3 regions of the Halomonas sp. NyZ770 genome follow, and region 3 is predicted to be linked to each of the others. Evidence: predicted binding sites of a transcription regulator. Region 3 holds the regulator's gene; each other region holds the start of a gene.
What was found. The regulator FliA, encoded in region 3, starts transcription of late flagellar genes. The targets are predictions, from matches to a motif close to CTAAAGTTNNNNNNNNNNCNGCCGATA.
Positions count from the first base shown of each region.

Region 1: the regulator FliA is predicted to act here: its motif matches at 1,854-1,880, upstream of LG409_RS10455 (DUF4019 domain-containing protein).
Region 2: the regulator FliA is predicted to act here: its motif matches at 1,739-1,765, upstream of fliD (flagellar filament capping protein FliD).

Region 1 is NZ_CP085143.1:2,266,857-2,271,560, reverse strand. Features, by position in the region: gene LG409_RS10470 (Replicative DNA helicase) at 1-386, shown strand, start outside; gene LG409_RS10465 (DUF1456 family protein) at 395-865, shown strand; gene LG409_RS10460 (class I SAM-dependent DNA methyltransferase) at 883-1,632, opposite strand; gene LG409_RS10455 (DUF4019 domain-containing protein) at 1,922-2,329, shown strand; gene LG409_RS10450 (YqaA family protein) at 2,357-2,959, opposite strand; gene LG409_RS10445 (hypothetical protein) at 3,095-3,553, shown strand; gene LG409_RS10440 (bifunctional transcriptional activator/DNA repair enzyme AdaA) at 3,647-4,495, shown strand; gene LG409_RS10435 (glutaminase) at 4,530-4,704, opposite strand, start outside.
Region 2 is NZ_CP085143.1:3,413,064-3,417,767, reverse strand. Features, by position in the region: gene LG409_RS15770 (serine hydrolase domain-containing protein) at 1-445, opposite strand, end outside; gene LG409_RS15765 (hypothetical protein) at 1,135-1,455, opposite strand; gene fliD (flagellar filament capping protein FliD) at 1,926-3,281, shown strand; gene fliD (flagellar filament capping protein FliD) at 3,441-4,704, shown strand, end outside.
Region 3 is NZ_CP085143.1:150,282-154,985, reverse strand. Features, by position in the region: gene LG409_RS00700 (sensor domain-containing diguanylate cyclase) at 1-1,044, opposite strand, end outside; gene LG409_RS00695 (OmpA/MotB family protein) at 1,068-1,739, opposite strand; gene LG409_RS00690 (motility protein A) at 1,744-2,559, opposite strand; gene LG409_RS00685 (RNA polymerase sigma factor FliA) at 2,599-3,303, opposite strand; gene LG409_RS00680 (flagellar protein FlhE) at 3,330-3,743, opposite strand; gene LG409_RS00675 (hypothetical protein) at 3,825-4,424, opposite strand; gene flhF (flagellar biosynthesis protein FlhF) at 4,421-4,704, opposite strand, start outside.

The sequences.
Region 1 (4,704 bases), 1.9 Mb from region 3:
TGGCCGAAAAGCTGATGAAGGCCGCGTCCAAGGATGACCGCGCCACCTTTGAAGCGCTTTACGCCGAGCTGCAGGCGATCTGCACCGAGCATGAGAACACCGAGAAAGACCACCCCGAGCAGTGGGAAACCCTGGCCGACTTCACCGAAGAGCTGGAAGACGCGCTGCCGATCTACCAAAAGGCGCTGGACAAGGCGGTGGCCAAGCAGTCGAACGACCATCTGGCCTCGATTGGCTTTTCCATGGCCACCCTGCAGGTGGAGCTGGGCGAGCCCCAGGCCGCCATCGAAAGCTTGCAGCGCGCCCAGGCCAGCGCCCAAACGATTGAAGACAACGAGCTGAAAGCAGAGATCGACGAGCTGCTGGCCACGCTCACCAACGGTTAGGAGTCCCCTTGACCAATAACGATATTTTTCGCCGTATTCGCTATGCCTTCGATTTGAAGGAAGCCACCATCGTCAATATCTTCGCCCTGGCAGAGGTGGACGTGACGCCTGCCCAGGTAACGGCCTGGCTGAAGAAGGACGAGGACGAAGCGCTGGTACCCATGAAGAACCGTGAGCTGGCGGCGTTTTTGAATGGCTTCATCAGCTTCAAGCGGGGCAAGCGCGAAGGCCCGGTGCCTGCGCCGGAAACCCAGCTGAACAACAACATGGTGTTCCAGAAGCTGCGTATTGCGCTGAACATGAAGGCCGAAGACGTGCTGGAGGTGTTCGAGCAGGTGGAGCTGCCGCTCAGCCCCCACGAGCTGAGCGCGTTCTTCCGCAAGCCAAGCCACAAGAATTACCGCGAGTGCAAGGACCAGATGCTGCGCAACTTCCTGATGGGCGTGCAACAGCAGCAGCGCCCCAGCCAGGAGAGCTGACGCCTGAGGTAAATACCTTAGCCGTCGCGCTTCACGCACACGAAGATGGCATTGCCAGATGCGTTGTCCCACGGGGTGATGGTCTGGTAGTCGTGTTCGAACACGTGCACCTCGAAGTAGGGCGTCAGCAGGGCGATGAGTTCGCCAAAGCTGACCGCCACCATGGGGTGCTCGTCATTCCATACCTGAGTGACCGCAGGCGTGCTTTTTTCGATACTGAGCCGCAGCGTTTGCCGTTCCCCTTGCCCCGCATAGTGCCAACCCGAACGGAACGTGAAGCGATCCTCGCCCTGCTGGGCGGTGTGCTTGACGAACAGCGCGTTGTCGATGCGCTCCTTGTCCACGCTGTTGAAGCACAGTACGCCGCCGGTGCGCAGGGCGCGGTGGGCGCTGGCGATGCAGGCGCTCAGCTTTTCCAGGTTGGCGTTGTAGTGGATGGAGTATAAAAAGCAGGTGATCAAATCCACCGGCTCATCCACCTCGAATTGGCCCATGTCTTGCAGCGAAAAGTGAGCTTCCGGGCAGCGGGTGGCCGCCAGGTCCAGCATCGGCTGGTGAATGTCCAGCCCGCTGCTGGTGTAACCCACATCCAGAAAATGGCGCACGTGGGGGCCGGTGCCGCAGGCCAGGTCCAGGTGCTGGCTGCCCGCGTTGCCAAACAGCTGATGCAGGCGATGAATGGCGTTACTTTGCGCGCGGTAGTCGATGTCGACGCACATCAGATCGTAATAGCCGGAAAGGTCGGTGTAGAGCGCGTTGACGGACATGGTGGCCTAACGGTGAACGCTAAAGGAAAGAGGTGGCGCATGGTATACGAGCGCTTCGTATTTGAGAAGCCGGGTTTGGCTAGCCAACGGAGAGGGCGATGATACATATTCGAACCCGCCCGCCGTTTATATGCTTGGTTCGGGTTCGAGTATTGCGGGCCGTTCGGCAGCTACCGGCTTGATCCCAATAGCTGTTTCATGCGGCTATGCCTGACGGAGGGCTAAAGAATCCTGGCGATTTTCCGATAATAGAAAGGTACGTCTTTTCTTAGCCACTAACGAGTCTGCCATGCCCAAATTACGTGCTCTGTTGTTGTCCGCTGCCCTGTTGATGCTTACCGCAACGGCTCAGGCATCTGTGCAGGCGGCAGAGGAGGCGGCGCTGGCGTGGTTGGCGAAGATCGACAACAGCGAGTATGAACAGGCATGGGAAGCCGCTTCGCCACTGCTGAGCACACCGCTTTCTGCCACTATGCTTGAACGCACCGTTGCGCTGTCGCGCAAGGACTTTGGCTCGGTGCAATCGCGCCGCCGAGTGCGCGTTTCGCAGTACACCTCCATGCCCGGCGCTGAACGGGGCGACTTCAAGGTCGTTACCTTCCAGACCCAGTTTGCCAACCGCCCCCGAGTGGTCGAGGTAGTAACCCCACATCTGGAAAACGGCACCTGGCGGGTCAGTGGTTACTATATCGAGTGACGGCTGGGCCAATCAGCTGCTAGCCCATCATACGATCATCCCCGCCAATGCCTGCATGACCAACACGATGACCAGCACCGCGCTGCCCAGTGCGAGGCTGGTCATCAGTGCATGGCGCTTCCACAGGGTTTCAACCCGTTTGCCATAGCGTTTCACTAGCCAGGCCAGCCCGTAGTAGCGCAGCCCGCGTGAGAGCAGCGCCGCCAGCACGAATAGCAGGATGGGGTAACCGGAGAGCCCGGCGGTAATCATGGCCACCTGGAAGGGGATGGGAAGAATGCCGATGGCCAGAATCGCGGCAAACCCGTAGCGGTTGAAGAAGCCCTGAAACGCCTGATAGCTCTCTTCCATGCCCATGAACTCGATAAACCAGGTTCCCACCGATTGGTAGAGCACCATGCCCACGCTATAGCCCACCAACGACGCCACCAGGCAGCCCAGCGTGGTGGCCGTGGCAATCGCCCAGATCCGCTGTTTGTTCACCGCCATCAACGGGATCAGTACCAGCTCGATGGGCACGGGCAGTATGATGGTTTCCAGAAACGAGAGGGTGGCGATCAGCCAGAGCATGTGTTTGGAGCCGTTCAAACGCTCCAGCCAGTGCTGGGTACGGGTAGAGATCAGCGCCATCGTGTCCTCCTGACGTAAATGGCATGGCCGACTGGCGGCGGCGCACATGATGAATGTGCGGGGTTGTCGTGTAGAGTAGACTGTTGCGTATTCATTGACCGACGCACTTGGACCGACTCACACGGAGTGACTCACATGAGTGATCATCATATCGTCATCATTCCGGCAGAGCCTCACTATCTGCCCTCTGCGCAGCAGGTAGCCCAGGCCAAGGCTGCGTTGTGGCAGTGGATGCCCGAGGCAGAGAGTATAGACGAGCAGGTATCAGAGCATGTGATGTTTCATGACTGTGGCAGCAACTTCGAGTACGTGCGCTGCCACCTGTGCGCACAAGAGCTGACCCTTCCTGAGTGGCATCTCCTGATGGATCAGGATTACGACGCGCAGCGTGGCTTTGCGCTCCTTCCCCAGACGCTACCGTGCTGCGGCAGCGTTGCCAGCGTGCACCAGCTCGACTACTCCTTCCCCCAAGGGTTCGCTCGGTTTTCGCTCACGGCCATCAACCCCAGAACAGGGGCCATGAGCCCCCAACAGACCGAGTCGCTGCAACGCCACCTGGGGCAACCCTTGCGGGTGATTTACCGGCATGTGTAGTGCGCAAGATTCGGGTAGGTGTCGGGCCTTTCACTGGGTAAGCTCTAGCGAGCATCAGCCTCTTTTTGCCCCTTTGCCCGTGAGATGGACGCGATGAACGACTACGCCCGTATCGAAAAAGCCATGGCCTTCATGGTGGCCCACGCCGCCCAGCAGCCGAGCCTGGAGGCGGTGGCCGAGCAGGTACACTTGAGTGCGTTCCATTTTCAGCGGCTGTTCAGCCGCTATGTGGGGGTGAGCCCGAAGCGCTTTTTACAAGCGTTGACGCTGGCGCGGGGCAAGCAGTTGATTGCTTCTTCCCAGAGCCTTGCCGACACCGCCGAAGCGCTGGGGCTGAGCGGCGGCTCGCGGCTTTACGATCATTTCGTGACGCTGGAGGCGGTCACGCCGGGGGAGTTCAAGCGCCAGGGGGAGGGCGTGGAAATTGCTTATGGGGTTCACCCCACGCCGTTTGGCCAGGTGCTGGTCGCCACCACCCCGAGAGGCATTTGCCGCATGGGCTTTCTGGCAGCGACACCCGAAGCGGAGATTCTGGCGCAGCTGGCCGCCGAGTGGCCGCGCTGTACCTTGCGCCACCAGCCGGACGCCACGCGTTACGCCGTCGAGGCGCTGTTCGAACCGCCGCGCAGCGCAGCGCCTGGTGCACTTTCGCTGCATGTGCGGGGCACCAACTTTCAGCTCAACGTGTGGCGGGCACTGCTGATGATTCCGGATGGGCAGCTTGCCAGCTACTCCCACATCGCCCAGTGGCTGGGGGCGCCGAAATCGTCTCGGGCGGTGGGTAACGCGGTGGGCGCCAACCCCGTGGCGCTATGGATTCCCTGCCACCGGGTGATTCAGCAAAGCGGCGCCCTGGGTGGCTACCGCTGGGGGCTGGAGGTGAAACGCCAGGTGCAGGCCTGGGAAGCGGCCCAGCATCTGGAATCCTCGGAAAGCGCTTGAAGCGAGTGACCGGCTAGTGCCCAGCTAGCGCACGCTAATGTCCAAATATGGACCAGCCCGTGCGCTGCACGAACATCTCCAGGGCGCGCACTCCCAGAAGGCTGTTGCCGTAGCTATCCAGCCCCGGTGACCAGACGGCCAGCGAGCCGCGCCCCGGCGCAATGGCCAGAATGCCGCCGCCCACGCCGCTCTTGCCCGGCAAGCCCACG
Region 2 (4,704 bases), 760 kb from region 3:
AGTTGGCGCTGGCCACCCAGGCGCCGTAGTGGCTTCCCGAGGTGCGCTCCAATCCTGCCTGCTGGGCAAGCAAGTGGGCCACGGTGATCTCGTTGACCCGTGGGTCGGCATCGCTGGGCAGGCTGTTCAGCAGGCTCGCCAACGGCTGATCCACCGAGTCGATCACGCCCGCTTCGATAGCCGCCCCCGTAATGGCCGCCAGCACGGTTTTGGATAACGACTTCACGTTGGCAGGCGCCGCCACCCCAGGCCCACCCTGATGAATTTCGTGCACGATCTCTCCATCATGAGCGACCACCACCGCATGCACTCGGGGCAGCGCAGCGGTGCGTTCGTCGAGCGCTTGAAGCCGTGCGGCATCAGGCGCGTTGGCAGAGGCCATCGGCAGAGAAAACGAGACGAAGGAGAGCGCACAACAGCAGGACACCAGCAGAGGAAAACGCATCGCAGAACCTTGGCAGAGCCTTGAAAAGGGGAGGCCAAACTTCGAGGCAGTGCCTGGCCAAAGGTTCCCCAGCGGCCCCGGATCAGCCAAATTCCAGGAAATTACGCAAACATCAAAAAAGCCTGCTACGCTAGAAGGGCCTGTTAAGGGAGAAGCAACCCTTTGATTTTCATGAAACGCTAAAGCAAGGAGTGCCGTTATGCGTAGCATTATCTATATCGTGGGTCTGGTTGTCGTGGTGTTGTTCATCCTTTCGCTGCTGGGCTTACGTTAAGCAGCCTGGGGCCACCATCCCCGTTAGCACGCCAAGCGCCCGCTTCCCCCAGCGGGCGTTTTTTTAAGCTCTTCGCATTCTGGCGTGACAGCGAAGCAACTCCCAGTAAAGTGCCATGAACATCAGCACGTCATGGATCCATTGGGCGACTGCCTGGGCAAGCACCGGTGCCACCATCATCGCGGGCTAAAGCCCTCCTCCCACAACAGCAAAGTGGCGGGAGTGAGGCCAGTGGATTCAGGATAGCTTGAGTAGCCACTTTAGCCTGCCTGTGGGAGGCCAATTCATTGGGCGACTGCTTGGGCAAGCACCGGTGCCGCCATCATCGCGGGCTAAAGCCCCCCTCCCGCCGGGTCATTGCCCAACTCACTTGTGGGAGGCCAATTGATTCACGCCAGAATGCAATGAACCTTTTTTATGCGCAGTCGGCGGCGCCTTGGCCAAACATATCGAACATCAGCTCGCGGCCCATGCCCGTCAACACCCAACGGCCATAGCTGTTATACGTCGCGGCACCGCTCTCTTCCAGCACCTGCTGGCACATGGCCCAGCCAGTTTGCTGGTGGCGCAGCGTGTTCAGCTCATGACGGGACAAGCCCCGTTGGGGCAAGGTGATGGTTTCAAGGACATGGCCGCTTTCATAAAGCAGCTCGGCAGCACGGGAAAGGCAGTGACGCAGGCTGCGTTGCAGATGAAAGGCAGCGCTGGAGGCCTGAGGTAACGCTTCTGCGGGCATGGATGGCTCCTGCAATCGCACGGGATAGGGGATGTGCTGCAGTGCATTATAAATGAGCAAAGGCATTAGACCAAGGTCTATGTTTGCATGCCATGGTGGAGCGAGCATGTCCACCATGAGAGCGTTGAAAAGGGCGTAGGTGATTATGTTACTGTCAAAAAAGTGCAGTGTTGGCGCGCTACTCTAATCGTGCAAAGACAGCTGCTGTGATCGCCACTGTATTTGCAAGGTTTCTAATTGTTACTCGTTTTTACGTATAAAAACGAAAAAAAGAGCCATATTGTTCAAGTTATTAGTACACAAGCCGACGGTTTTAAGTAACGGCAATATAAATGCCCCGTTTTTGACAGGAACATAATGCGGGGTTTGGCCATCGTACTGCTCAGGAGCGAATAAACGCATCATCACTTCGAGCGATTGACACTAGACACGCAGCGTTCAAGACGCGCAGAAATAAGGCATTGATAGTTATGGCTTCCATCACATCGTTAGGTATTGGTTCAGGGTTGGATCTCAACGGTCTGCTCACTCAGCTTCAACAGGCCGAGCGTGCCAAGCTGGAACCCATTCAACAGCAAATCGACAGCCAGCAGGCGCAGATTTCTGCCTACGGGCAGCTGCAAAGCGCGCTGTCTGCTTTTCAAGCATCTGCGAAAAGCCTGAATGAGCCAGGAACCTTTGAAAGTCTTTCGACCAATGTGGAAGGCAGTGCTGTCAGTGCCGCCAGCAGCAATGATGCCCAGCCTGGTCAGTACGAGGTTCAGGTAGAGCAATTGGCCACGGCGGGCAGCTTGGTCACCGAACGCCTGGCGTCTGCTGATACCGCGATTACCAGTGGCGAGCAAACGCTCAGCTTCAACCTTGCGGAAGGCGAGATGGCGCCCATCACCATTGCCGATGGCAGCACACTCGAAGACATGCGTGATGCCATCAACAGCCAGAGTGACGGGCGGTTGAGTGCCTCCATCATCAATGATGGTTTGGGCTACCGTCTTTCGGTCAACGCCACGGAAACAGGTGCAGACGCCAGCATCGAAAGCACCAACTTTTCGCAGTTGCTCAACGCCGATGCCGAGACCAGTGACACGCAGGTAGTACAAGCCGGGCAGGATGCGCGCTTCAGCGTAAACGGTATCGATATCGTGAGCTCCACCAACCAGGTGGAAGGCGCGGTACAGGGCGTGACATTGACGCTGACAGAAGCGAATTCCACCAGTACCGTCAGTGTTGCCCAAGACAGCGATGCCATTCGTGAGCAAATCACTGCGTTCGTGGAAGATTACAACGCGCTGAAAAACACCATCAATAGTTTGACCGCCTATAACCCGGATAGCGGTACCGCGGGCGAGCTAAATGGCGACAGCGCCACGCGGGCGGTAGAGTCGGCATTACGCATGGCATTGAGCAGCCGCGTGGAGGGGGATGGCTTCAGTGTGCTTTCCGATATCGGTATCTCTTTACAGCTCAATGGCACGCTCGCCATCGATGATGACAAGCTGGATAGCGTGATTGCCAACCAGCCTGACCAATTAGCAGCTTTTTTCTCCGGTGAATCGAGTGAGGGCGGTATGGCAGGGCAGATCACATCAGCCATCGAACAGTTGGTGGGCCCCTCTGGGCGGTTGGAAAATGCCGTCAGCAGCTCTGAAAGCCGGGTGGCCTCTCTCAACGACCGTTTTGCCACCATGGAAAACCGTATTGACCAGTCCATCGAACGCTATCGTGCCCAGTTCGTGGCCATGGACAGCATGGTAGGGCAAATGAACCAGACCAGTGCCTACCTGACGCAACAGCTGGCCATGCTGGGGCAAATGAACCAGAACTGAGTGTCCAGGGAGGAATCGTTGCCGAAGTATTAGACAAAAGCCTGGGATTGCCCCCAGGCTTTTTTGATAGCCAGCCCCTTACCCTTGGGCTAAAGTTTTTTTCCCCCCAGCCGATAACCTACCCAGTCTATTTTTAAATTCACAAGGAGCTGAGCCACCATGGCGACGATTACCTCTCTTGGCGTTGGTTCAGGTTTGGATCTTAATGGCCTGTTGAATCAGCTCCAAGCGGCTGAGCGGCAAAAACTGGCCCCGCTCACCCAGCAGCAAAATACCCAGCAAAGCAAGATTTCGGCCCTGGGCCGTTTGGAATCGGCCATGGGGCGCTTGCAGGATTCGATCGTAGCGCTGAACGATACCTCTACGTTTCGCCAGCAAACCAGCACGGTGAATGGCAACGGAGTGAGCGCTACTGCCGGTGAAACGGCCAATGCAGGCCGCTATGACATCAATGTCACGCAGTTGGCGCGTGCGGGAAGTGTGGCTTCCAGCAGTGTGACGATGGATCAAGTGCTGGCAGCCACTGAAACTACCCTGACACTCGATTTTGGTGCCACCTACACCAATGGAGTGTTTGACCCCACTGCCCCCCCTGCCAGCAGCAAAACCATTACCATTGCGGCGGGCAGTACATTGGCGAGCGTGCGTGATCAAATCAACGCCGATGCCGAGTCGGGTGTCATGGCGTCTATCGTGAACGACGGCACGGGCTTTCGGTTGGCGTTGAGCTCCAAAGAAACCGGTAAAGATGCCTCGGTCATCGGTTTTTCGGGCCTGGATGGCCTGGCCATGGATACCAACACCCGCCGCGCTGGGCAAGATGCCGCGCTGGAAGTGAACGGCATTGCCATTACCAGCAGCAAAAATCGCGTGGAAGGAGCCATTCAAGGCGTCACCTTGGACTTGACCGCGACGTCTCAAGAGCCAGTGAGCCTGGTGATCGAGCGTGACTCTGAATTGCTTCGCGAAGCCATCGACAAGTTTGTCAGTACCTACAATGAAGTAAGATCCACCATGGGCCGTATGACGGCGTTCAACGGGGAAGGTGAAACGTCGGGTGAGCTGTTGGGTGACCGTTCGGTGCGCACTATCCAGACACGGTTGAGTCGCGATATTACCGACCCGCTGGCCGATACTGGCGATTTTAGCCGTCTTTCCCAGTTCGGTATTGCCATTGATCAACGTGGCCGTCTCACCGTCGATGACACCAAACTGACCGAAGCCATCGCGAGCAATCCGGAAGGTCTGGCAGCGTTCTTCGCTGGTGAAAAGGCAGAAGAAGGCTTTGCTGGGCGCTTGAGCTCCACGCTCAAAGCCATTACTGGCGATGATGGCTTGATTCAAACGTCGGTGAACGGCGCCGAGCAGCGTATCGATAGCCTCAAGGAGCGCAAAGAGCGCATGGAGCTGATGATCGAGCGCA
Region 3 (4,704 bases):
GGCAGAACACACGCTGCCATTGAGCCACAGGGCAACCCCCTGAGCACGGAACAGCGCACACCAGGACGCAGCCTGCTCGTGAAGAATCTGCTGGGGGCTTTTGGGTTCTTGCTGGGCAGAGACCGACAGCACCAGGCTATCCTGCACGCGCTGCAGGTAACGTGCCTCCTGGCGAGCACGCAGCAGCAACAACCGCTGCGTCGCCATTTGCACCAGTGTCCGCACCGCATCGCGCAAGGGCGGTGCCACGGGGTGGGCATGGGCCGAATGACAGAACAGCAGCCCCCACAGGCCAGCATCACTTTGCATGGCCACACTGAAGGCACTGTGTGCCCCCAGCCGCTGCAGATAGACGCGCCGCTCGGCAGCCGGCGCACGCAAGAAGCAGTTGCGCAGGTTGGCCGTGACGTCTGCGGGCACCAGGGGCTCGGTGTCGGCGGTGACGTCTTGAATCAAGCGCACCGGATGACGTTCGTAGGCATGCCGCAAGGCCAGTGGGAAATCGCTGGCCGGAAACCGTTGCCCGCGCAGCCCTGCCAAGCGCCCCGTACACTTTTCGGCCACGATGAGCCCATGCCAATCGCCGTCGAAATGGCACACCGAGACGCGCTCATGCCCGGTCAACTCCTGAACGGCACCGACCAGGTAGTCCAGCAGCTCCTCCTGGTGCGTGGCTTCGGCCAAGCGCACCAGGCGCTCATTGAGCGTTCCCAGCAGGCGCTGCTTGCCCATCGGGGGCAATGGCTCTATTTCGACGACGACGTGTCGGTCTGTTCGATAGGCCTGGAGTTGAAAGCGCGTATCGACGGTGGCTCGGCGAAAAGTGAGCGGGCCGGATAGGCGGGGCTGCCCTTGCAGTTCATGGCGCAGCCGCTGGCTGAGCCGCTTGCCCAGCAGAGACGTCAGCGTAGGGGGCGGCTGCTCGTTGGTGGGTAACCCCAGTAATGCCGCCAGGTTGCGGCTGACGGCCTGAACCTGCCGCACGTCGGTATCCAGTACCAAGACAGCGCCAAAGGACTGCAGTCGAGAATGATGCGTCGACACGAAGATAGCCTCGAGATAGTGCTTTACCCCTCGACCTGCTGTTTGAGCAGCAGTTCAACGCGTCGGTTGGCAGCTCGCCCTTCCGAGGTAGCGTTACTTTCCATGGGTTGGGTGTCGGCATAGCCAACCGCCCGCATACGAGAAATGGCGATACCCTGACGCTCCAACTGGCGCACCACGGCAATGGCACGACCCGTTGAAAGCTCCCAGTTGGAGGGGAAACGCGGGGTGGCAATGGGCAGATTATCCGTATGCCCTTCCACCGAGATTTGGCCTTCGAACGTTTGGAGTACCGATGTGAGCCCTTCTAACACAACTTGCCCCTGAGGCGTTAGCACATCATTGCCGCTGGGAAACAAAAGACTGTCGTCGATGCGCAGGGTGATGCCTTCACGGCCCTGCGAGACACTGACCCCCGGAATATCCAGCCCGGCCATCTGCGGCTGCACACCGTCGTGACGTGGGTGAATGCCGGTGGCCAGCGACGCCAACGGCATGGCCATGATGGCACTGGCCGGCCCCATGGCATCGCTCTCCCTCCCTTCCCCACCGCCAGGAGGCGTCAGCGCCAGCAAGAGCACGAACAGGGTAATCAGCAGCGTCAAGACGTCCAGGTAACTGGTCAGCCACCCTTCGTCGCTCTCGCCCGCTGCCGCTGGCAGTTCCAGCGCAAACCGTGCCTCGTGATTGAGCATGGCGCTACCCTTTCAGCGCCGAATCGACGCCTGGGCGCGGCTTGACGCTCGCATCACGGATTTCGTCGTGGTAGTTGGCCACGAATGAGTTCAACGTCTCTTCGATGAACGACGGCAAGCGACGCTTGGTAATGAGAGAAATGCCTTCCAGCACCATGTTCATGGTGATCAGGCGCTCTTCGGTCCGCCGCTCCAGTTTGACGGCAATGGGCTTGAAGACCAGATTGGCCAGCAGAATACCGTAAAACGTGGTGAGCAGCGCCACGGCCATACGTGGACCGATCACCTGCAGATCGCCCGCATCCATGACTTCCAGCATGTTGACCAGCCCCACCAGCGTGCCAATCATGCCAAAGGCCGGCGCATAGGTGGCCATGGTGCGGAAAATCTGCGCTTCGGCATGCTCACGCGCCTTCAGCCGTGCGATCCGCCAGCGCAGCATGTCGAAAATTTCATCTTCCTTGGTGTTGGCAATCACCAGTTGAATACCGGTGCGCAGAAACGGGTTGCGCGTATGCTCCAGCTCCCGCTCTACCGCTCGAACATCGCCCTTGAACCATAATCGCGACATGGCCACCAGCTCGCCGATATCATCGCGCACATAGGTGTTCTCGCGGCGGAATACCAGGCCTACCAGGCGCACTACCCGCAGTACCTCCTTCAAGGGGTAGCTGATGAACGTCGCCGCCAGGGTACCGGTAATGACGATGGCCAGACCAGGCAAGTTGATAAAGCTTTCTGGCGACTCTGCGGTAAAGAACAGCACGCTTATCAACAACAGCATGCTGGCAAATATGCCGATCAACGTAGAGGGGTTCATCAACGGCTCCTTGCCGGTTAACGTGAGAGGATAAGAAGGTCAATCGTGGTCGCTCAAGCGGGCACGAAGGCGGCTGACGGCCTGGCTATGCAGTTGCGATACCCGCGATTCGGTGACGCCCAGTACCGCCCCCACCTCTTTGAGGTTCATCTCTTCCTGGTAATACAGGGCCATCAGCAGTTTTTCACGCTCGGGCAACGCCTCGATCGCTTCGATCAGAGTGTGCCGCTGCTGCTCGTCAAGCAGTTGTTCGAAAGGGCGATTGGCGCTGCCTTCGTCCCCGGCTGGCTCACCGCCATCGGCCACCAGTTCCTCGAAGGGCAGTAGCTGCCCGCTATTGGTGTCGTTGAGCAGCTGTTGATAGTCGCTCAGCGGCATCTCCAGCTCACGGGCAATTTCCACCTCTTCAGGGGGCCTGCCCAGCGACTGCTCCAAACGGCGTACGGTTTCATCGACTGCGCGGGCAGAGCGGCGCACGCTGCGCGGCAGCCAGTCCCGAGTGCGCAGTTCATCCATCATGGCGCCCCGAATGCGTTGGCTGGCGAACGTGGCAAACGTCGCGCCCTGTGCGGCATCAAAGCGTCCTAGCGCCTCCAGCAAGCCCACCATGCCCGCTTGAATCAAATCATCCAGCTCGATACTGGCGGGCAACCTGACCTGCAGTGTCAAGGCCTGACGTCTCACCAGTGGCATGTATTGAGTTAACAGCTCACTCTGCTTGATCCTGCCTTGTGCTGTATACATCCTATTGCCTCACGGCTAAACGATCTTTACTGATAATTCACGATGACCTGCAGCCCCTGTACGCGCACGGGCCGTTGCCCCGGTGACAGCGCAAAGCGCAAATGAAGCGGCGCGTTGGCTTCCAGACCTGCCAGTGCCATGGTGCTGCCACGCATGCCACTCAGGGGCACGCATTGTGCAGGATGGCACAGCCAGGCGTTGACAGGCGCATGGGCAGGCGCCTCGAAACGCCATTGCACCCTCGCCAATGTCGCGTCGCCCAGCGGTATGCCCGCCGGAGGCCTGATGGCCTGGCTGCTGCTCGCCCGATCGCTCATGGCCACCATCACCGCGGGCATTTGACTGCTCCAGCTACCTGTCGCCGCCCGCGCCGATTCACCCACAACCAGCGATAACACCAGCACCCACGCGGCGCTGGAGAGAAACACGCTCCATGTCACTGTTGACCACTTTGCGGTGTTGATCAATGTTCGTAGCAACATCGTCTGTAGAGGCATTGCCGGTCCCTTGTCATGGGGTCATCAACGAGCCAGTAGCAACAGCTCTATTTGCAAATAGTGCGCAGCGGCATCACGCAGGTTGTCCAGCAAGCCCTGACGCGGGAGGTGCGGCTCGTGCAGGGCCAGCAGGCGGCGCGGCCCCCCTTGCTCACGCATCTGGCGTAGGGCACGGTACATGCTCGCGAAGGCCTCGGCGTCACTGCTCACCCATAGCGCCCAGTGAGGGTGATGCGCCAAGGCAGCCATCGACCCTGCCTCTGGGCTTGCCACCTTGACGTCCCACTCCTGAGGATCGCCCGCCCACTGGCGCCCCAGCGATGCCCACTGCGCCAAGCGACCTTTGACCTTGTCGACGTGCACGGCACCCGCTGAGCTCAACCCCACAATGACCAGTGTGCGTGTCGGGCGGGGGGCCGCTATGCTCGCTGCCGCACTTGCGACCTCCTTGGGAGCGGTTTCCGAAGCGTCCGTGCCAACGTTCGTTTGCGCCACTTCCTTGTCCGAAGTGGAAGTATCGACACTCGGCGCGTCGGCCGCAGGCTCGTCGGGTTGCTCGCCTCGCTGCTGGCGCTGCAAATCTGCCCATTTTCTCAGCCCGGCAGCCTGGTCCTGGCCATTCATAGCACATCCTCGAGGCTGACACTGCCCAGTTGCCGAATGGCATCTCGGGCCATCAACACATGCAGCAGCGCGTCCAGCAGGGCCGTATCCCGGCGCTTGCGCTGGCTACCCAACAGCCGCACCAGATCCGTTCTCAGCGCCTGGCCTGGTTCATCATCGGCCAGGTCGAGGTGGCCTGCCACGGCCGCTGCACCGCTGGCCATCAACAGGCGCAGCTCACGACTCACTTCGCCACCGTCGCTTTCCTTGAGCTGTTGCCACGCTCGCTTGGTCAGTGCGG